DNA from 4 places in the Peribacillus sp. FW305-BF15 genome. Region 1 is predicted to be linked to each of the others. Evidence: riboswitches for the same ligand, from Rfam matches in the RefSeq annotation. Region 1 holds a riboswitch; each other region holds the start of a gene.
What was found. A riboswitch is a leader RNA that binds a small molecule or an ion and turns the genes downstream of it on or off. The one in region 1 is predicted to bind S-adenosylmethionine.

Region 1 (5,742 bases):
GCTTACATTACCTGCATCCGTCGAGCCGAAGCCACTCTCTTTTCGAGGAGCCACCGCTTCCCCTAATTGAGTCAGTTCTTCTTTTAGCAGTTCATCCAGAACTGGATTGATGACAAAATCGAGTACTTCATTTTGAAAACGTTCCACTTTAACCGTGCTTCCTGTGGCAAGTGCTGCCCCTTCAGCAACTGCACGTATTTTATTGGATACTTCTTGGCAAAGTTTCCATGTTGTTGCTCTAATGTAAAATCTGGCGGAAGCATATTCAGGAATGATGTTAGGCGCTTCCCCGCCATTGGTGATGATTCCGTGAATTTTGACCTCGGCCGGGAGCTGCTGACGCAAAGCATTAATGCCATTGAACAGCTGAATCACCCCGTCAAGTGCATTCACGCCTTCTTCAGGTGCAGCTGCTGCATGTGCTGACTTCCCGTAAAAATGAAAATCAAGGGGGTCGACAGCCAAAAACGGACTTGTTACACCCGTTTTTCCTGCAGGATGGATAAGGATGGCCGCATCCACCCCATCAAATAGACCGTGCTTCACAAAGCTTCCTTTTGCACTTCCATTCGGCCCGCCCTCTTCAGCCGGTGTTCCGAAAACGATCACCTCTCCGCCGTTTCCTCCAGCACTTGAGCCAGGGAAATGCCTGCCGCCACGCTCGTTGTGCCGATGATATTATGGCCGCAAGCATGGCCTAAACCCGGCAATGCATCATACTCGGCTAAAAAGGCAATTGTAGGTCCTTTCTTTGAAGAGTTTTTTTTGGCGATGAACCCTGTTTCATGCCCGGCAATATTGCGGGTCACTTCAAATCCTTCATTTTGAAGTATTCCGGTTAATGTATCCGAGGCGAAAAACTCTTGATTCCCAATTTCAGGTTTGGCATGAATGGCTTGGCTCGTTTCGATATATAATTCGGAATGAAGGTCGATATGATCTTCAATGATTTGCTTATGCTGCTTTAGCACTGATTCTCTCGCCATGTCTTAATCTCCCCTTTTTCTTGAATGCATCCATTACTTTTCATTAGCTGGTTTTGTCCAAGCGTCTTGATAATTCACTAATTCATCTACAGAAACATAGGCAGGAATGGTGTTTCCTTTAAACGTTTTTTCAATGAACGCTTCCACTTCTTTCGATTGATAAAGCTCCACTAATTTTTGCAGCTCAGGACGATTGGCATTTCCCTTTTTAACTGCAATGATATTAATATATGGTTTCGCCGTTTTACTTTCATGGAATAAAGAATCTTTTAATGTAAGGCCTGCTTCGACGGCAAAGTTATTATTGATGGCTGAAGCATCGGCATCATCCAATAGACGCGGTGTATTGCCGGCAGCAACAGGCTGGATTTTCAAGTTTTTCGGATTTTCCTTAATGATTTCCAATGATCCCGATCCATTGAATTCTTCTTTCAATGTAATCAATCCAGCTTCCTGAAGCAGGAGCAGTGCCCGGCCAAAGTTTGTTGCTTCATTCGGAACGGCTATCGTAGCACCATCCGGAAGATCTTTGAGCCTTTTATGTTTTTTCGAATAAAGGCCCATAGGTGCAATGACAGTCGACCCGATGGCCTCCAATTTCAGATTTTGATCTTGAACGAATTCATCGAAATAGGCGACGGTTTGGAATGAATTGGCATCAATTTCACCTTCGCTTAACGCAAGGTTCGGTTGGATATAATCATTGAAAGTGACCAGTTCGATATTAAGTCCTTCCTCTTTCGCCAAATCGACAATGTATTCCCATGTTCTCGTATCCCCGCTGCTGACACCGACTTTCACAGTTTTCACATCATCCGAACTCCCTGATGCACCCTCATCGTTCCCGCATGCTGCAGCCACGATGGCCAATGCCAATACAATGATCGTTAATAAGATTTTTTTCATTTTTCCTGCCTCCTGTTCGTTTTATCTTCTTCTTATTTTTCTTGAAACAAAGTTCCCGGTGGATTGCAATAATTGAACGATGATCACGAGCGCCGCCACTGTGACGATCATCGTCATCGTATCGAACCTTTGGTAACCGTAAGCCAAGGCTAAATCCCCGACCCCGCCTGCACCGACAGCACCTGCCATCGCCGTAGATCCAACAAGCCCGATTGTCGCTGTTGTAAATGTCAGGATTAACGAACTAAGTCCCTCGGGAATCAAAAAGCGGTAAATGATTTGCCATGTTGTCGCCCCCATCGCCTGAGCTGCCTCGATGATCCCTTTGTCCACTTCCAACAGCGAGTTTTCCACAAGCCGGGCAATATAAGGAGCCGCGTAAAAGATTAGCGGAACAATGGCCGCATTCGTTCCGATCGCACTGCCGACAATCATTCTTGTAAACGGAATGAGTGCTACAAGCAAGATGATGAAAGGAACGGACCGCAGGATATTGATGATCGGATTCAATACATTAAAAATCCATTTATTCTCCAGGATGTGACCCTTTCTTGTAATGACAAGCAGGATACCGAGCGGAAGCCCGATCAATCCGGAAAATATCAATGAGATGGCTACCATATAAAGTGTGTCACCGAAAGCTGTCGACAGCTGGTCTGCCGTTATTTCCATACCCCAAAGCGTATTACCCATTTATACTTGCACCTCCTGGACGAGAATCCCCTCATCTTTAATATATTGATAAGCCTTGTCGACCTCATTTTTGCTCCCGGTCACTTCGATGATCAAATTCCCGAAAGGCGTTTCCTGGATTTCAGAAATATTGGCTGATAAGACACTTAAATGAACATCATATTTCTTCGAGATGGTTGAAAGTAAAGGAGTACCCGAAGTAGTTCCAATAAAATTAATTTTCCAAATAATCGGGATATGGGACCCTATGCTTTTTAAGAAACTTTGTGGAATTTCGTCATGTATGACCGTTCTCACGAAGTTTTTTGCAATATCCGTTTGCGGCTTGGCAAAAACTTCGAAAACCGAACCTTGTTCAACGACGCAGCCGCCCTCCATGACCGCTACCTTATTGCAAATTTCCCGAATGACAGACATCTCATGAGTGATTAGCAAAATGGTGATATTGTATTCTTTATTAATTTTTTTTAAGAGCTGCAGAACTGCACTCGTTGTTTGTGGATCCAATGCCGACGTAGCTTCATCACACAATAAGATCGATGGATTCGTAGCCAATGCCCTCGCAATGCCGATCCGCTGCTTTTGCCCGCCGGATAATTGTTCCGGATAACTCTTTGCTTTGCTCGATAAGCCAACGAACTCCAACAGCTCGCCTACACGTTTTTGAATTTCCTTAGCCGGAGTTCCCGATAAAACCAGCGGCATAGCAATATTATCAAAAACAGTCTTTGAGTTTAATAAGTTGAAATGCTGAAAGATCATCCCGATTTTTTTCTTTTCTGCCCGTAATTCCTTCGGGCTTAATTTGGTTAAATCCTTGCCACCAACAATCACCGAACCATCTGAAGGATGTTCAAGCAAATTGACCAACCTGATCAACGTACTCTTTCCGGCCCCGCTATAACCGACTACCCCGAATATATCCCCCTTTTCCACTGTCAAATCAATGCCCTTCAAAGCCTCGACAGTCTGTTTCTTTGTTTGATAAACCTTTTTAACATCCTGAAACTCAATCATCCAATCTCCCCCCATGCTGTTTATTTGTACGAATTCCTTATCCAGAGAGAAGAGCTTTGCAACGTTTCATAATGATAGAGTTAAAATTCAGGAGTGAAACTGCAAAATTCACGAGTAAATCCACCAAACTCACGAGTAACTGCGCCAAACTCACGAATAATTACACCAAACTCACGATTATTGCGCGAAACTCACGAGTAATTGCACCCATTCTCAAAATAACCATATACATTTTGAATAAACAAAAGAGGCCTCTTCCGTCATCAGACAGAAGAGGCCTCTTTTAGACATAAAAAAGAGTAAACTCTTAAATTAATTATCTAAGAAAAGCTCCTTCTTATCTTTCAAACTTTCGTCCGTTGGAATTAGCACAGTATTTTTACAAAAGTAAAAACCCGCTGCCGAGGTATCATAGGGCCAAGTCCCTCCACATCTCTTGATAAGAATTAACGTTATATTTAATTATGTCCTTCACTATATATTCTAATTTCGCTAAAGTCAACCATATTTTTCATCGCGATAAATAGTTTCATAGTATAGTGAATCGATACTTTTTTTATTATATCAATATATTTTATATTTCTACTTTTATAATGATTTGCTCATTCTCCATACAGGGTATTTTTCATTTTCTTCCCTTATCTTCACCATGCCTGAATTCGTATATAAAGAAATCGCCCTTTGATTATCCGGAGAAACCCTTAAGTGATATTCGGATACATTAAATTGCCTGAAAAAGTTTTCTGCGTAGCGGACCAATTCCTTGCCAAGGCCTTTACTGCGGTATTCGGAAATAAGATAAAATAGATTCACATAGCCAATTTCAGTTCCTTCATACTCACGAATTTGAAGTTCCATTTGTCCAATCCGTTCTTGGTCCTTTTCAATGATCACCTGTCCATCCGGAAATTTGCGTACCCTTTCTTCCATTCGTTGCAGATAGGCATGTTCATCTCCAAAACCCGCATCAGTTCCAAAACTTACAATAAAGGAATCTTTCCGGAATTTAATGATAGTATCTTTATCTTTGTCCGTATCAATGGTACGAAAGATCAACTTCATCCACCCTTATCATTTTAGTGAAATAGTTTTCAAGCAGGGAAAACTTTCTTTTTCATAAATAATAGTCTTAAAGGGGCCCTTTTGTTTTTGTGCCTTGATGAAAAAACATCTGCCATCTTCCATTCGCACATTTCCAGATTGAACTTCTTAAGGTATGTTCCAGCTTATCTTCATCAAAAATCCGGTATGTAATTAACACGGTATCATCAGACAATGGATGCATCTCAAATTGACTTAGGGTCATGTTCACCGCTCCGGCACCCTCTTGCCCCATAAAATCGCTTTTTGACCATATGTTACCCGAACTGCCGAACTCAAAGAAATCATCTTTCAATAAGGATGAAAGCTCTTCTGGAGATGTACGAACTTCAGATTTTAACAATTTCTCCTCCAGCTGATACAAATGCTCTTTTAATAATGAAGATTCCCTGTCCATTCATCTTGTCCTCCTTTTTCTATTAACGAAAACAACCTTTCAGCATCTGTAATACTTCAATTGACTTCAATTGATGAACTTATGTAATTCATTGATTTCAATGTTAGTATGTCTTTTGAAGGATTTTGAGAAACCTAAATCATAGCTGTCATCTATTATTTTCTTTAATATGTCTAAATCTTTTTTTTCGATAATATACCTAATTCCATAATGTGATTGAGGATATAACTCTTTATGATTTCTTCTTTGCCTTGCCCAATCTTCCCTACTCTTCAACAATTCAAAATTAATAACTTCATTTAACGGATCCGTAGCCTCAACCCCATCCATGGTAACTGCAACGTACTCGGCCACCCCCTCATCGAACCATTTCGGAACGTCTTTAATTTTTTTTTCTATAAGATATTTAGCCAAAAAATAATGTGTATACTCGTGGCGTAAATCCTTTCTAAAGAACCATTCATCTGCTTCTCTATAAAGGGAATCGGGTGATACCAAGGCAATTAAATTAGCATTGTTATCAAAAAAAGCTCCGATATCTTCTAATTCCCCATACTTTTGTAATTCCTCCAATTTCTCAAAAATCACTATATTTAACCCAGCATTTGTATCTATCTTCCCAAAAATATTAGATAACTCTTT
Region 2 (5,742 bases), on a different contig from region 1:
GAACAAAAAAAGGAAAGATCCGATTTAACCGCAATTAGATTTGCTCAAGGAGAGGTATATTTTCAGCACCATGACTATGAAGCAGCCATTTTTAAATGGGAAAACATAGAAGGGGAACTTGGTTCATGGGCGAAGAAAAACATCGCTGATGCGTATTTTGAATTGGAAATGTATTCAACCGCAGAGGATATCTATAAATCCGTCGATACGGATGAAGCTGTCTTGAAAACAGAAGTTCTTTTGCAGCTGTTTTCCCTGTACATAGTGGAATCAAGAAATGATTTGGCTTCCAAAGTCGTGAAAGAAGCAGTCGAGTTTCAACCAGACTACCCGAATGTCACTGAAATTGCACGCGCCTTTTTTGAAGAACAAAAGGATTGGAACAGTGCGGTGGTATTAGCGGCGAATGAAAGTATCCGTACAGAGTCAATGGGCTGGTTCGATGTGCTGAAAACGTATATCCAGCAGGGTGTTGCCCAATCGATGGAGCCGGATTATTTCTCAACTGTCCTTGGTTCGCTATACACACTCGACCAGGAACGTTTCGAGAAAATGACGGTTGCCCTTTGGAAAAATTATAAATATACGGATGCTTATTTCGAATGGTTAAGAGTGATTAATAATTTGATAGATAACATCGAATTGAACCATGCGGATGTATGGGATGAGCTTTCCGTCTATTACAGGGATGCATATGCAGGTTTGTTAGAAGGAACGCATCTAATCAAAGAATTAAGTCCTGTCGTGCCAAGGTTGCTGGAAAACTGGCTCAAAATCGCAGACGGGGAGCTTTCGCTGTTTGCGGCGGCATCCACGTTGTCCTGGAATGAAATCTTCCCGGATACGATTAATGCGCTGGTCATTCAGGATGCGGAGAGCCTGCTTTCGAAATCGCCTAAATTGGGAGGCGGACTGGAAGCGGGAGAGAAACTGTTCAATTCCATTATCCAGTGGGCTGAAGATAATGATTTAAGGGTTGGAAATAAGCTTAAATGGATGGTGGAGGGGCTTAAAGATACCAGCAATTTCAATCTCCTTCTTGCAGGAAGTACAGGAAATGGCAAGACATCCTTTATTCAGTCAATCGTTGGAGAGAGCATTGCTGCTGAGGACCATTCTTCCCTAGTCAGTGTCAAAGACGGGGATGATTTGGAAATCCTTGAAATTACCGATACAGATAGCAAAGTTGTCGAGGAGCTAACTGATTTGGATGAAACACGCCGTCAGCGCGGGACTATAGTCGATGTGACAATCATCAGTGACTACCTAAGAAATAATCATTTGCGATTATTGGATACACCGGGGTTCAATGGGGAACAAAGCGTGGAATCCGATTTCCAAGGCTATTTACATGGCAGTGATGGCCTGATGTTCGTTCTTGACGCCCGGGCTCCTTTCACCGGCAGCGAAAGGGATCTGTTATTGGAAATTCAAATGATGGCACCTAAACTGCCGATCCATTTCCTATTAAATAAAATGGATACGATATACAGTGATCAGGTCGCAGTCCGGATGGAAGACGAAACATGGGATAAAGTGAATGCATATTTCCCGAATGCGAAAGTGTTCGCTTTCTCCAAACATTATGACAGCAGGCAGCAATTGAAGGACCTTTCAGCCTTCCTTCAATCGAATTATCAAGATGATAATTGGAAGGAAAGAAGATCTGAAAAAATCCTGGCATTCATTCGTAAAACTTTATCTTATCTATTAGAAAAACGGACAGCCAATGAGCGGAAATGCGAGCATTCCATCTCTTGGAATGAGCAGATGGAAGTCAAACTGAATGGAGCGGTCAATCAACTGGCTGATCTGGAAAAAGAAAAAAGTGAAAATATCATAAGGTCGTATCGTTCGCTTAAGGACGAAGTGAAAAGTCAGCTATATTCAAAAATTCCTGAATTACTGAGGGATTGCTCTAAATCGTTAACGGAAAGCAGTGATTTCAGTCAGGTCCATGTACAGTTAAACCAGGAAATGAATGAGCGGATTCAAAACTTCATTTCTGACAAGATCATGCCTCAATATTACCGTTCTCTTCAAGACTGGATTGCCAGTTCCCAAATGGAGTTCTCACAAAGCCAGCAGTTCATGGATGAGATGAGTGCCGGATTCAATGAATTATACAAAGAAGAACGGATTACACTGGCAGGTGACTTCAGGGTATTGGATGACTGGCGCCGTGATGCCGACCGGATGACAAGCAGTATCCGCATCGAAAACGTCAATATCCTTTTGCGCAGGACTCCATCACAATTGCTGCTTAAAGGAGCAGGTAAGCTATTTGGGGCGATACCGCAAAATAAGGCCAATATGTACAATCGTTACAAGAAATACCTGGAAAGTGAAGATTACCTGGATGTTGCTGAAATGATCACGGAACGTTTCCTAACCCAATTTGGATTGTTTGAAAAATCATTGGATCGGGACATCTCACTTTTCTATCGCAGTTCATTTGCCTTACTTCAAAAAACGATAGAGCAGACTCAGACTGAAATAAAAGACTACCAGGCTGCATTGGAGCATATGAAAGAAAATCCTGAGGTTTACCGTGATCCGATCACGTTGTTCGAAGTGAAATTAAGGCAGTTGGAGAGGCTTGAAAAAATCGAGAAAAAGCGTCTAGCCCAGCTCCAAAGAAAATAAAAATAACAGGAAACATTTCAAATATTCAAAAATCTATTGACTTTACGACTATATCCCTATAAAGTGATAATTACGAAAACGTAACACAATATATCTCTTATCAAGAGTGGCGGAGGGACTGGCCCTAAGATGCCCAGCAACCGTTCCATTAGGAATTGGTGCTAAATCCTGCAAAACAGAAATGTTTTGACAGATAAGAGAGGGACAAGTCTGCAAAACAGCCGATTAAACCTCTCTATATTAGAGAGGTTTTTATTTTGGGATTTACACCGACTTAACTGATAAGACTAATTAGAAAACATGGAGGGGAACAAGATGAGAAGGTCTATTAAAGGGATATTCATTTCTGCCATCGCTTCGGCTTTGCTTTTAACGGGTTGCTCTGCAGGGCAGAGTTCCACAGAATCGAAGAAAGAAGAAAAAGTATCATTTGAAAATGTCCCGGAGAGATTTGCTGATGGCGATGGAGCCAAAATCAAAGTGATCCGTAAAATTGGCGGTGATGATCATACTGCCCAATACCTGGCGGGGGCGAAAGAAGAAGGAGAAGCACTGGGGTTTCAGGTCGATACGTACACAGCCAATGGTGATACGGCTAAATTCCATGATGCGATAGCACAGGCTTTGGAGGAAGATTACGACGGCTATATCATTTCACATGGTGATGATGCCGCAACTGTAAATGACGTTCAGAAGTTGGTTGATGCAGGTAAAAGCGTTGTCACATTCGATTCAATAAGCGATCTATCTAAAATAGAGGGCGTGACATTAACTTCACAAGATGATGAAGCGCTGGCAACATTGGCTTTCGATAAACTGATAAAAGAACAGAAAGGTGAAGCGGCAATTGCATATCTTTGGGTGGATGGTTTTCCTCCAATGGTAAGAAGAAATGCAGTCTATCAGGAAAAACTAAAAGAAAATCCAGGGATTAAAGAAGTCGAAAGATTCGGAGTGGCATCCGCTGATACTTCGGTTCAGACACAAAATGCTGTAGCCGCAATGCTGAATAAATACCCTAAAGGCAAATTGGATGCCATTTTCGCAACATGGGATGCCTTTGCCATCGGTGCAGCCCGGGCGATTAAAGAAGCGGGCCGCGATGAAGTGAAGATATATGGAATTGATGTTTCGAATGCAGATCTCCAGGAAATCCAATCGGCTGATAGCTCTTGGTCCTACACGGCAGCAGTCGATCCCAAGTTGATCGGTGCAGTGAATATGAGGATATTGGCTAAAAAATTAGCGGGTGAAGAAACACCGCAAACATATGATTTGGAGGCATCACTCATTTCGCAAAAGCAAATCCAAGCTTCAAAAGAAGCGGTAAACATGGCAAACCTGTCTGATATTGTCGATGGCTGGGGTGTATCGACGGAATTTGAAGAAGATTGGATGAAGGTTTTGAAAGATCATTATAAAAAATAAAAAGAGACACTCTCTTTCCAGCGAAGGGAGTGTCTGTTCTATAAGGGGGAATGGACATGGGCAAGCAACTAGAAATGAAGATGATTTCGATTGAATTTCCGGGGGTGAAGGCGCTAAGTGATGTTGATTTTTCCGTACAATCAGGAACAGCCCACGCATTGGTCGGTGCAAACGGAGCAGGGAAATCGACGTTAATGAAAGTTTTATCGGGAGCCCATGTTCATTATTCAGGTGACATTTTTATTGATGGGATGAAGCGGGATATCCGCTCGCCAAAAGCTGCTCAGGAACAGGGCATTCAAATAGTTCATCAGGAAGTGGATACCGCCCTCATCCCTTATTTAACAGTTGGGGAAAATGTAATGTTGAATGATATGGTCCAAAACATGGGAAAAAAACAAAGGGTACATTGGAAAGAACTGCACAACAAAGCCACTTCTATTCTTGAAGATATGAAAATTCATGTCCCTTCGAAAAAGTTGGTTAGAGACCTGACCTTGGCTGAAAAACAGATGGTCCTGATAGCAAGAGCCGTTTCGACAGAATGCAAATTCCTGATTCTCGACGAGCCAACTGCTCCGTTAAGTCATACGGAGACGACAGAACTTTTTCGAATTGTAAATGAGTTAAAGCAAAAAGGCGTGGCAATCATTTTCATTTCACATCGTCTGCCTGAGATTTTTGAAATCTGTGAGGAAATTACGATCATGAGGAATGGGGAGCGTGTCACTTGTCGAAAAATCGAGGACATAACCCGTACCGAAGTGGTAGAGAACATGCTCGGGAAAACCATGGATGAACAGTTTCCTGAAGTGAATGCTTCGATTGGAGACGTAATTCTGGAAGTGAACGGATTGTCAGATGCCGAGAAAGTTAAGAATGTCAGTCTGAATATTAAAGCAGGAGAGATAATCGGCTTGGCTGGGCTGGTCGGGGCTGGGAAAACGGAGCTGTGTAAAACCCTTTTCGGTCATACGTCCATCACAGCGGGTGAAGTCATACTGAATGGTCGAAAGCTTTCTCTGAAATCACCGCATGAAGCAGTAAAAAGCGGGCTGGCACTTGTACCTGAGGAACGCAGGAAAGAAGGGGTCCTTGTACAGGAATCAGTCTCGGCAAACTTGACTGCAGCCAGTCTCGGCAAATTCTGCAAAATATTCAGTGTCGTCGATCGTAAGGCGGAAAAGGAAAAGGCGAAGGAAATGATCGCAAGTCTCGGCATTAAAACACCTTCAGGGGAAGTGAAGGTCGAAAACCTATCCGGTGGTAACCAGCAAAAAGTTGCGATTGGAAAATGGCTTATGGCAGATGCGGATGTATACATATTCGATGAACCAACGAAAGGGGTCGATGTCGGAGCCAAGAAGGATATATTCGAATTGATTGCAAAGCTTGCAAGGAATGGAAAAGCGATCATTTATGCATCCTCCGAGCTTACCGAAATCATTGGCATTACCAACCGGACCTATGTGTTATATGACGGGAGCACTGTCATCGAATTAGAAACAAGCAAAACGAATGAAGAAGAACTACTATTCTATTCAACAGGAGGTAAATAGGATGAGCATACCCATTCCTGTTACACAGACAGCGAAAGCGAAGAAAAAGGTGGAACTATTCGACTTTTTCTATAAATACGGCACAATATTGACGATTATCATTCTGATT
Region 3 (5,742 bases), on a different contig from region 1:
GATGACATGGTCTTCCTTGCCATGCGGACAAGTTTTAGCGGAAGCCATATTGCCACATGCTTTACAGTAAAAACTATGTTCAAAGAATAATAGCGTGATTCCTAACTCATCTGCGTTAAAGTTCCCGAAGATTTTTTGGGCATCGTATGTGCCATAATAATCGCCCACACCCGCATGATCACGTCCGACGATAAAATGGGTGCAACCATAATTTTTACGGACCATCGCATGGAAAATGGCTTCTCTAGGTCCTGCATAACGCATGGCAGCAGGGAAAACTGCAAGGGAGACGCGATCCTTAGGATAATATTTGTCAAGCAGAACTTTATAGCTTTCCATTCTTACATCTGCCGGAATGTCATCTGATTTAGTGGCACCGACGAGAGGATTTAAGAATAAACCGTCGACGATCTCCAATGCTGTCTTTTGAATATATTCATGTGCACGGTGAACAGGGTTCCTCGTTTGGAAACCGACAACCGTTTCCCATCCTTTTTCAGCGAAAGCCTTCCTTGTCTCGACTGGGTCCAAATAATGAGCTTGAAATAGCGGACGCTCTATTCTCTTGATCAACTTTATTTCCCCGCCGACATATACATCCCCGCGGTTATATAAGTTTTTTACTCCAGGATGCTTCTCATCAGCTGTTTGATATACCAATGTCGCTTCCAATTGCTTATCTGGAGTGTAAATATCAGAAACGGAGAGAACCCCGTATGTTTCACCATCATGGGTTAATGTTACTTCTTCACCTATAGTAAGGCTTCCTGCAGTTTCTTCGGTCAAAGGCAGCGTAATCGGGATGCTCCATACATGTCCGCTGCTTAGCCTCATATCCTTTACCACTGTCTCATAGTCACTTTTTGTAAAGAATCCTTTAATCGGGCTGTAGGCACCAGTCCCTATCAATTCAAGATCGCTTAAAGCAATTTCATCGATTTCGATTGACTTCGTTATTTTACTAATATCATATTTTGGTTCCCAAAGATCGATTAATGTTCCTCCGTGCGGTAAACTGATTGTCATGCTAATTTCCCCCTATGGTTTCTATTTATTTATGCCTATAATTTCTATTTATTTAAGACAAATGCAATCCGCATTCCGTTTTTTGAGCCCCTTGCCAACGGCCTGAGCGTAAATCATCAGCATTGAAGGCAGGTGCAGTACACGTTTTACATCCAATGCTCGGATATCCATTATCATGCAGGACATTATATGGAAGACCATTTTTGTGGGCATAGCGCCAAACATCTTTCCATGTCCAATGTATGAGCGGGCATATTTTAACTGATTTGAACTTATTATCCTTATTGATATACTCGGTCTTAGCCCTTGTTTCGGATTGCTCCCTCCGCAGTCCCGAAAGCCAGGCTGTTGCCGATGAAAGCACATCTGTAAGCGGAACGATTTTACGGATGTTACAGCACTTATTGGAATCACTAAGCCATAATTCATCGCCATATTCCGCCGCTTGTTCCTCAAGCGTCAAGTCAGGTTTCTTCATTTCGATCAAAAGCTTCGGATATCGCTTCTTCACTTCCTCGATCAATTGGTAAGTTTCCTCAAAATGAACATCTGTATCTAGGAAAACTATTTTTGCCGAAGGATTGACCTTCGCCAATAAATCCGTAAGCACGATGCCTTCAATACCAAAACTGCAAGCATAAATCAGTTTGTCTCCATAATGGTCATTCGCCCATTGCAGTACTTCCAAAGCACCTTTTGTCTCAGTGTCTTGAGGAAATACAGGGAAGTCCCCTGTATTGAAATTTTCATAGTTTATTAATGCAGCCAACTTTGTAGCCCCCTCTAAAAACTTGCTGTATCAGGTTAGAGTAACTGTTGATCAATTCCCGTTGTAATCTTCCCCGGGTTATTTGAATCTAGGAAAAAGAGACGAATCTAACCAATACTCTCTTTATATCAGTTAAACCCGCCTCTAGTTTTTCTAGTCAGCAGATACCTTATTTAATTCTTAGTTTTTCATTTCTCTCCATTTGAATGATTTTACCATCCTGGACAATAAGTGTAATGGATCCATATTTCATTGAATTAAGCATTTCTTGAAGTCGTTCAAAAATTTCTTCAAGCTGATTCTCTTTATTCAAACCAGTTCCTCCTTTAAGAAAACCCGCGAATATTTTATTTTAAATTTTTTAGATTTATATAATTCCATACAACCTTACATTGTTATGGTCTGCCTAAAATTTTCACAAAAAACAAAAATCTTTCCATGATGGAAAGATCGCAAGGTAAATATCTTTACCTTATCTTCCAAAATGATCAACATTTTGTTGGAGTTAGCACCTTGCATCCATCATGCAGGTTGCCGGACTTCAAAGGGCCAATTCCCTCCGTCGCTCTGGATAAGTTTTATTATTTTAAATATTAACATATATTTAATCCTTGTCAATGGAGTTTTCTTATAAAATAACTTGGTTTAATATTATGGATGAACTGTTATTTTTATACACACTATTCAATTTATGATTTTATGTTCATATAAATACGAAAATAGACTCGTCTTTTTAGATAAAATCTCCAAAAAAATGAGTCTATTTTCATTAATAGGCCTATTATTGACGCGTGTTATTCTAAAAAAATTTCTAAGGTTCCAGTCTTTTTATAGAAGGAATTAATTTATTGAAGTCATTAATTTCTTAACTGTATCGCTTCTACAAATTCTTGAACCTGACTCTGGACGCGATCAATTAAATGCAAATCATTGATCGGATTTTCTGGATTCTGTTTATCTATTTCCTTATCAACAAAATAAATCCCCTGCAGCGGCTCGCCTTTTAATATTGAAATTAATGGTTTAAGCGCATAGTCAATCGCCAATAGATGCCTGTTACTTCCACCAATCATGATTGGCAACACCGGCTTACCCTTAAAAGCACCTTCTGGCAGCAAATCAATCAATGCTTTCAATACACCTGTATAAGAAGCCTTATAAACCGGTGAACCTATAATGACTCCTCTGGCTGCTTGAATTCGCTCTGAAAGCTTTGAGATATCCTCGCTATTATATTTCCCTTGGAATAAATCATCTGCTGAGAAATCCGTAATCGAGAAATAAGCTGTAGTAAATCCTGCATTTTCGACTAATGATTGAATATGTTTTAGTGAAATGTCCGTTCTTGATGGAATAGCCGGACTTCCTGATAAAATTACGATATCGCTCATTTGATACCCTCCAATGTTACAAGATTTCCAGATATAATTTTCTTAAAGCATTTCGTGAAGTATACATTTATCGTAATTGTCTGAAAAATATAAGTCAAATCTTACACTCTGGACTTCTACTCTTAATGAAAAAAGAAACGGTCATATTTACGGCTTGATTCTCATGCCCTTAAATATGACCGTTTCATTATGTATGATTTTGTTTCCCATGAATACCATATACCAAAAGATGAGCAATGCTCTTAATTCGTTCAGAAGTAAAATATGGCTCCTTTTTTTGTTGATGGATCTCATAATGTGTAGATAAAGCCAATGTGAAAGAAATGATCCCTACATTAAATAAAATAATATCAGAGATATATTGTATCTCTCCGCTATCTATTCTCTTCTGTATTTCAATATGCCTGGCATTTGGCTTGAAAATCTGATCTACATATTGCTTTGAAATATCTTGATCGAATTGTGTTTCCCTAAATAATATCGAAAACTGTTCTTTATTTTCAAGAATTTTTTTTATCATGGTAGTAACATGATTCTCCACTAGATCATCCGTGGATAGATGGCTAGTCCCATCTTCAGATTCCTCTTTTTCATTAGGGGTAATTGTAGCCAAAAGCAAATCTTTTTTGCTGTCAAAGTATTTGTAAATAGTAGCTTCGGAAACATTGCATGCAGAGGCAATTTCATTCGTTCTTGTCATGTCAAAACCTTTAGTGGCAAAAAGAGTCCGGGCTACATTTATGATTCGTTCTTTGGTTTGCTGCCCTTTTTTCAAAAATATCAACCTTCTTTTATAAAGATAAGACCGGTTTCACCCATCTATTTCCCATGATATATCGCTGGTATCAATCGGTCAATATTACCTTTGATCTATTAGAATTCAATATTCCCATATATCATAAATAGAAAACATCAACTGGTCGGGACGATGTTTTCTATTTATGAAAATCACTTAAAAGATGCATAGCCATCATCGACCATGACTACACTTCCATTGATCGCATAAAGACATGGGAATCATCGATAAATTGAATGCAAGTCAAATGCGCGGTGAATTGATTAAGCCAGAAGCCATTGCAAATGCCGTCTATCTATTATCGTTAGAGGAAGCGGATAACCTTGTATGATAGGAGTGTCGACCCCGCCCGGAGCAATGCCCACAACGCGTATGCCATGGGCACCCAATTCCAAAGCTGCTGTCTGTGTCATCATTCTTACAGCGCCTTTAGTCGCCTGATAGGCAAAAGTCCCATGGGAAGCTAAGTAGCCAAACACGGAAGCGGTATTTATAATGACTCCCTTGTTACCCAGTTCCTTCATTTTCCGTCCTGCTGCCATGATTCCAATGGCCACTCCGTACTGGTTCACCCCAATCGTTTTGTAGTAACCTTCCATATCTTGGTCTAGGATCATACCGCCCGCACCAATGCCGGCATTATTAAACATGATATCGAGCCTTCCGTATGTTTCCACTGCTTTATTGATTAACGATTCAACATCTTCCTACTTAGAAACATCCGTTTTAACATAAATCGCCACTCCACCATTAGCTGTTATCTGATCAACGGTTTCCCGACCCATTTCTTCATTAAAATCCGCAACAAACCTTGTCCCCTTTTGCTGCAAATTTCAGGCATGTGGCTCGGCATAAACTGCTTGCTCCCCCTGTGATAACTGCAACTCTTGCTGTCATATACATTCCCCTTCCAAAAAAGTAAGTAAACACTTACTTTTTATTATAAAAGTAAAGAATAGTAAATTCAAGCAAAATGTATTTTTATTGAGTTTTGAGCTTTCAAAAGTAAAGCTGTCCTATTAATAGGACAGCTTCATTTGTTTAGCAGGTTTTCAATTCGGCCTTACTTACGGATGTCTTCACCATTTCAATGAAAAGTTGAAGGAAGCGATCATCACCTGTCAATTCTGGATGAAATGCACTTACGAGGACATGGTCTTGTCTCGCAGCCACTACATTCTCTTCATAAACAGCCAATACTTCTACACCTTCTCCAACTTCATCAGCAAATGGCGCCCGGATGAATACTGCCTTATATGGGGCTTCCATTCCTTTGATGGATAGGTCAGCCTCGAAACTTTCCCGTTGACGTCCAAATCCGTTCCTTTTCACGGAAATGTCCATTAGTCCGAGATAGGCCACCTCATCGCCAGTCAATTCATTTGCCGCCAATACCATCCCAGCACATGTACCGAAAATTGGTTTTTTATCTTCGAAGAAAGTTTTGATCGGTTCCATAAATCCATAACGATCCATTAGCTTCCTCATCGTCGTGCTTTCTCCGCCTGGAATGATCAAGCCATCGATTTCCCGCAACTGTTCCGGTTTTTTTACTATAATCGCTTGTTCGCCGGCAGCTTTGATTTGGTTCAAGTGTTCTTCAACCGCTCCCTGTAATCCCAAAACACCGATCGTTATCATATTACCATCCACGTTCCTGCATCCGTTCTGCCGGAGCTAGTTTGGAAATATCAATGCCCTTCATTGCACTGCCCAATTCTTTTGACAACTTGCCAATCAATTCATAATCGGTGAAATAT
Region 4 (5,742 bases), on a different contig from region 1:
GAACGGAAGATTTCCTCACTTTCCAATTCAAATGAAAGGACCGCCCCTGCTCCGAGTGACTGGCCTTTCTGGATGGCGTGCTGTGGATGATCGGCTAGGCCGGGATAATACACTTTTTTCACCAAGGGCTGCTCCTTTAAGTAGGCTGCAATCTTTTCGGCCCCTTTTTGTGAATGTTCCATTCTAACTGACAAGGTTTTCAAGCCTCTCATTACGAGCCAGGCATCCTGAACACCAAGGACCGCTCCAAAGGAGTTTTGAAGCGAACCGAGTCTTGCCGCCAAATCCGGATCTTTCACGACCGCAAGCCCAGCTATCACATCACTATGTCCGGATAAAAACTTCGTCGCGCTATGAAGGACAACATCAGCGCCCAGGTTCAGCGGTTTTTGCAATGCGGGCGTCAAGAATGTATTATCAACAAAACTTAAGGCACCGGCTTTTTGTGCGATATCACATACAGCTTGAATATCGGTCACTTTAAGTAAAGGATTTGAAGGCGTTTCAATGTATATGGCCCTGGTATTTGGCTGAACCGCCGCTTTGACACTTTCAAGGTCCGTCATGTCAACGAAGGTATGCTCAATATTGAAACGGTTCAAAACGCTTGTGACCATCCTGAACGTTCCGCCATACACATCTTCGGAAATGACGATATGATCCCCGGCAGACAATAGCAGGAAGGCTGTTGAAATGGCAGCCATACCTGATGAAAAGGCAAAGCCGTGAGTGCCTTCCTCAAGTTCGGCAATGATGTCTTCAAGTGCCTCACGAGTTGGGTTCCCGCTTCTGCTGTAATCATATTTGCCGAATTGATCGATATCGGATTGATGGAAAGTCGATGCATGCTGGATGGGGACGCTCACACCGCCCGTTGCCGGATCGAATTTATGTTGATTATGAAGTAATTTTGTTTCAAAGCTAAAATCATGATCTGTCATCGTAGTGCCTCCCTTTTTACATGTGCGAATGCTTGCTGCAAGTCACCAATCAAATCGTCGCTATCCTCGATGCCAACGGAGAAGCGGAGCAGTCGATTACAAACACCGTTTGCCGTTCTGACCTCAAGCGGTATATCGGCATGTGTTTGTGTGGCAGGATAGGTGATGAAGCTTTCAACCCCTCCCAGGCTTTCTGCAAAGGAAATTAATGAGAGCGATTGTAAAAATGGGTTGACCGCCGCTTCATCAATGATGCGGAAAGAAATCATGCCGCCTCGGCCCGGATACAATACGTCCGTAACACAATCATGCTCCGATAAGTAATCTACAAGTATCTTGGCATTCTTTTCATGACGCTCCATCCGCAATGCCAGGGTTTTCATTCCGCGCATCAACAGCCATGAATCAAATGGGCTCAAGACAGCTCCAGTGCCATTATGATGGAAGGCAAGTGCATCACATAATTCAGCGCCGCTAGCAACGATCAGTCCGGCGAGCACATCATTATGACCACCGAGATACTTGGTTGCACTGTGGATCACAATATCAGCTCCAAGCAAGATTGGTTGTTGAATAAGAGGCGTGTAAAAAGTGTTATCAACGATTAGCAATAAATTATATCGTTTAGCCAATGCGGCAACGGCGCTAATATCCGTTTGCTGCATAAGAGGGTTAGTGGGAGTTTCGATGAAGATGGCTTTCGTGTGAGGAGTGATGGCTTTTTCGATATCCTCCAAACAACAAGTGTTTACATAGTCACACTGCAATCCCCATTTTTTAAAACCTTGTTCTAACAGCCGATATGTACCGCCATAAAGATCTTCACTGACAATCCACGCATCCCCGGATTTAAAAAGGGCGAGTATAGTGGAGATGGCGGCCATTCCTGAACTGCAGGCATAGCCTTGGTCTCCTTTTTCCAGATCGGCGATGGATCGCTCCAATAGCTGGCGGGTAGGGTTACCTGTCCTTGTGTAGTCGAATCCCGTCGATTGACCGATTCCTTCGTGGCGAAAAGCTGTTGAAAAGTATACCGGCGGATTGACTGTTCCTGTCGCCGTTTCACTGCGATTTCCTAATTGAGCAAGATATGTTTCAGGTTTATACATGGTTTTCACTGCTCCTTTGAGTTAAATAAAATAAAAAAAAGTCTTCTTTAAGAAGAAGACTTTGATTAAGTAGGGACGAGTCATTCTTCTTATCTTCCAAGTTCATAAACTTGTGGAATTAGCACCTTTTCATTGGTTTGAAACAAATGAAGGTTGCTGAGGTGTCATCGGGCCATTCCCTCTACCTCTCTCGATAAGAGTTTAGATTATTCAATTTCTTTTGAATTTACTATATATACAAAACACTGTCAAGGACATTTTGGGGATGATGATGTGTTGGTGTTCATGGCCAGGTCAATTGAAGCCTAGCGGTGCCTACACTTTATGTGTCAAAAAAGAATATCCAAATTTTCATCTAAATATGAATGGCCTAGGATTTTTCAGAAATATGGAAAGGGTCAGCGGGATATTTTTGCTTTAAAATAATAAAGTTTGTACAATGTATGGAGAGAAAGAATAATCCGACATTATTCATTTCATATGCAAAAATTCTTCAATGAATAGTGCAAACTTAGGAGGAGAACACATGGAATACAGAATCGAACGTGATACGATGGGTGAAGTGAAAGTTCCTGCTGATAAATATTGGGGAGCACAAACTGAGAGAAGCCGTAACAATTTCAAAATCGGTAACGAAAAAATGCCGATAGAATTGGTTCGTGCATTTGCATACGTTAAACAAGCTGCTGCAAAGGTGAACTATGATCTTGGCGATCTTTCCGAAGTTAAAAAGAACGCCATCGTCAAGATTTGCGGCGAAATCCTTGAAGGTACGCTTGATGAACATTTCCCGCTTGTAGTTTGGCAAACGGGAAGCGGTACGCAAAGTAATATGAATGTGAATGAAGTGGTCGCTAACAAAGGGAATGAATGGTTAAAAGAAAATGGTGAATCGGAAATCCTTCACCCGAATGATGATGTTAACAAGGCACAAAGCTCAAATGATACTTTCCCGACTGCCATGCATATTGCAGCCTTTATGGAAGTCGCTGAAAAATTGGTTCCTGCCATCAAAGCACTTCGTGATACATTCGATACAAAAGAAAAAGAATTTTGGGATGTCGTGAAAATCGGCCGGACACATCTTCAAGATGCTACACCCTTAACATTAGGACAAGAAATTTCCGGTTGGAAAGCGATGCTCGATAAAGATTTGGCGATGATTGAGGAAAGCAGCCAAAAACTATTGAACCTTGCTCTAGGCGGAACGGCTGTAGGAACCGGAATCAATACAAAGAAAGAATTCCCGGGACTTTCTGCCAAACAAATTGCAGCAGATACAGGATATCCTTTTGTCACATCTGATAATAAGTTCCATGCATTGACTAGCCATAACGAAATCGTCTACGCACACGGTGCTTTGAAAGCATTGGCGGCAGATTTAATGAAAATTGCGAACGATGTCAGATGGCTTGCAAGTGGACCGAGAAGCGGAATCGGAGAAATTGCCATTCCGGAAAACGAGCCGGGCAGCTCCATCATGCCAGGTAAAGTCAATCCGACCCAAAGTGAAGCGCTTACCATGATTGCGACACAAATCGTGGGTAACGATGCTACAATTGGCTTTGCAGCAAGCCAAGGTAACTTTGAATTGAATGTATTCAAACCAGTCATCATCTATAACTTCCTGCAAACGGTCAAATTATTGACGGAAGGCATTCATTCCTTCAACGATAATTGTGCGGTTGGCATCACTGCAAATGAAGATAAGATCAAAGAAAATGTAGAGCGTTCCCTTATGCTGGTAACAGCATTGAACCCGCATATCGGTTATGAAAAAGCAGCCAAGATCGCCAAAACTGCCTTCAAGGACAACTCCACGTTAAAAGAAGCGGCATTGAAACTGGAGTTCCTGACGGAAGATGAATTCAAAGCATGGGTCGATCCTGCTAACATGGTTAATAAATAATTGGTTGGAAGCACCCTCCCTCTAGCATTAGGGAGGGTGTTTCCATGTGTTAAAATACTGGAATCGACAAATACTGAAATCATAAGTATCTGGAACAGGAGGAAAAACAATGTCTATATGCCCGCTTTGCAACGGTCTAAGAAAAATTCATGTGGATTGCCCGGAATGCGGCAGTGAACTTGAGGATAAAGGGAAATTCAGGGATTATGCTGATGATTACAGTGCTTATATGGATATCGACATACTTAAAGAAAACGACGGATACCCTCAATCCCTTCAAAAAGGGCAATGTCCCCATCTCATGAAATGCCCTGAATGCGGACATGATGAAGTGGTATTGGTCCAGGAATGAATCGCCCTTTATTTTAATAAACGTAAAAAGACCCATAATGAATGGGTCTTTTCATGTTTAATTGGCAGATAACTTCATGCTTTCCTGCATCTGTTCATCTTCTTCAACTAAAATGCGATGTTCGGTCCCTTTATCAAAAAAGTGCGCTTTATTCATGTCGAGGGCAAGTTCGATCTTTTCGCCTGCCTGGATAATGTTATTGGCATCGACCCTTGCAACGAAGTCCTGCCCCTCTAAAGTGGAGTAGAGCATGATCTCCGCGCCCATGAGTTCGGCTACATCAATTTGGGTCGTGAATGTAGTGTTAGGGGACTCCGTGAAATAAGCTCCTTCATTATGGAAATCTTCCGGACGGATTCCAAGGATTACATCTTTTCCGACATATCCTTGATCACGTAGCATTTTCATCTTAAATTCAGGTATTTCAAGCGTTTGTTCGCCTATTTTGATTGTGCCTTCTTTTAATGTTCCGGTAAAGAAGTTCATGGCAGGCGATCCGATAAAGCCGCCGACAAACACGTTTATTGGTTTCTCATAAACATCCTTTGGAGCACCGACCTGTTGGATGATACCATCTTTCATTACAACAAGACGTGTCGCCATGGTCATTGCCTCTGTTTGGTCATGTGTGACATATATCGTTGTGGTGTCGAGCCGTTTATGCAGTTTAGCTATTTCCGCGCGCATTTGAACCCGAAGTTTTGCGTCGAGATTGGATAATGGCTCATCCATCAAGAAAACTTTTGCGTCCCTTACAATTGCACGGCCAAGTGCAACACGCTGGCGCTGACCACCTGAAAGCGCTTTAGGTTTCCTGTTTAGCAGCTCTTCAAGTCCGAGAATCCTTGCCGCTTCATTTACTCTTTGCTTGATTTCAGCTTTTGGCGTTTTCCTGAGCTTTAATCCGAATGCCATATTGTCAAATACAGACATATGGGGATATAAGGCATAGTTCTGGAAAACCATCGCAATATCGCGATCTTTAGGGGGGACATCATTGACTCGCTTGCCGTCTATGTATAAATCCCCTTGGGAAATGTCTTCCAGTCCGGCAATCATCCTTAATGTCGTTGATTTACCGCAACCTGAAGGTCCCACAAAAACGATGAATTCCTTATCGGCAACACGAAGGTTGAAGTCTTTAACAGCCGTCACCTTTTTATCATAAATCTTGAATATATGATCTAATACTAACTCTGCCATGAAAAATCCCCCTTTTAAACTCTTAGATTACTTGTACCAATTAGCTATAGTCTAAGCTATAGGTTTTGAAAAAAGTATGGGCATATTGCACAAAAAAGTGTTTACATTGGAAATTAATCATTTAGTAAAAGTATCAAGTATGCAGTAAGGGCATGACGGAAGTTTCTAATATCGAGACCAGTTTTTTCAGAGAATCTATCGATTCGGTATTGTAAGCTGTTCCGATGT

Region 2: linked by a shared signal. The riboswitch ahead of AC3WLU_RS18970 (sugar ABC transporter substrate-binding protein) and the one ahead of AC3WLU_RS05195 (methionine ABC transporter ATP-binding protein) in region 1 are both predicted to bind S-adenosylmethionine.
Region 3: linked by a shared signal. The riboswitch ahead of AC3WLU_RS24405 (YezD family protein) and the one ahead of AC3WLU_RS05195 (methionine ABC transporter ATP-binding protein) in region 1 are both predicted to bind S-adenosylmethionine.
Region 4: linked by a shared signal. The riboswitch ahead of AC3WLU_RS08540 (methionine biosynthesis PLP-dependent protein) and the one ahead of AC3WLU_RS05195 (methionine ABC transporter ATP-binding protein) in region 1 are both predicted to bind S-adenosylmethionine.

Annotation. Positions count from the first base shown of each region.
Region 1 covers NZ_JBYSYV010000004.1:54,412-60,153, forward strand. Annotated here, with positions in the region: partial or broken gene AC3WLU_RS05180 (M20 family metallopeptidase) at 1-986, opposite strand, end outside; gene AC3WLU_RS05185 (MetQ/NlpA family ABC transporter substrate-binding protein) at 1,020-1,892, opposite strand; gene AC3WLU_RS05190 (methionine ABC transporter permease) at 1,914-2,564, opposite strand; gene AC3WLU_RS05195 (methionine ABC transporter ATP-binding protein) at 2,586-3,602, opposite strand; SAM riboswitch class I at 3,937-4,048, opposite strand; gene AC3WLU_RS05200 (GNAT family N-acetyltransferase) at 4,191-4,664, opposite strand; gene AC3WLU_RS05205 (nuclear transport factor 2 family protein) at 4,732-5,100, opposite strand; gene AC3WLU_RS05210 (collagenase) at 5,167-5,742, opposite strand, start outside.
Region 2 covers NZ_JBYSYV010000019.1:5,627-11,368, reverse strand. Annotated here, with positions in the region: gene AC3WLU_RS18975 (GTPase domain-containing protein) at 1-2,646, shown strand, start outside; SAM riboswitch class I at 2,741-2,846, shown strand; gene AC3WLU_RS18970 (sugar ABC transporter substrate-binding protein) at 2,962-4,074, shown strand; gene AC3WLU_RS18965 (sugar ABC transporter ATP-binding protein) at 4,131-5,633, shown strand; gene AC3WLU_RS18960 (ABC transporter permease) at 5,635-5,742, shown strand, end outside.
Region 3 covers NZ_JBYSYV010000033.1:19,676-25,417, forward strand. Annotated here, with positions in the region: gene sat (sulfate adenylyltransferase) at 1-1,026, opposite strand, end outside; gene AC3WLU_RS24400 (phosphoadenylyl-sulfate reductase) at 1,079-1,795, opposite strand; gene AC3WLU_RS24405 (YezD family protein) at 1,965-2,108, opposite strand; SAM riboswitch class I at 2,265-2,373, opposite strand; gene ssuE (NADPH-dependent FMN reductase) at 2,653-3,186, opposite strand; gene AC3WLU_RS24415 (TetR/AcrR family transcriptional regulator) at 3,374-3,961, opposite strand; partial or broken gene AC3WLU_RS24420 (SDR family NAD(P)-dependent oxidoreductase) at 4,246-4,879, opposite strand; gene pdxT (pyridoxal 5'-phosphate synthase glutaminase subunit PdxT) at 5,024-5,623, opposite strand; gene pdxS (pyridoxal 5'-phosphate synthase lyase subunit PdxS) at 5,625-5,742, opposite strand, start outside.
Region 4 covers NZ_JBYSYV010000006.1:210,081-215,822, forward strand. Annotated here, with positions in the region: gene metC (cystathionine beta-lyase) at 1-941, opposite strand, end outside; gene AC3WLU_RS08540 (methionine biosynthesis PLP-dependent protein) at 938-2,050, opposite strand; SAM riboswitch class I at 2,137-2,250, opposite strand; gene fumC (class II fumarate hydratase) at 2,577-3,959, shown strand; gene AC3WLU_RS08550 (hypothetical protein) at 4,069-4,311, shown strand; gene AC3WLU_RS08555 (ABC transporter ATP-binding protein) at 4,369-5,514, opposite strand; gene AC3WLU_RS08560 (PucR family transcriptional regulator) at 5,628-5,742, opposite strand, start outside.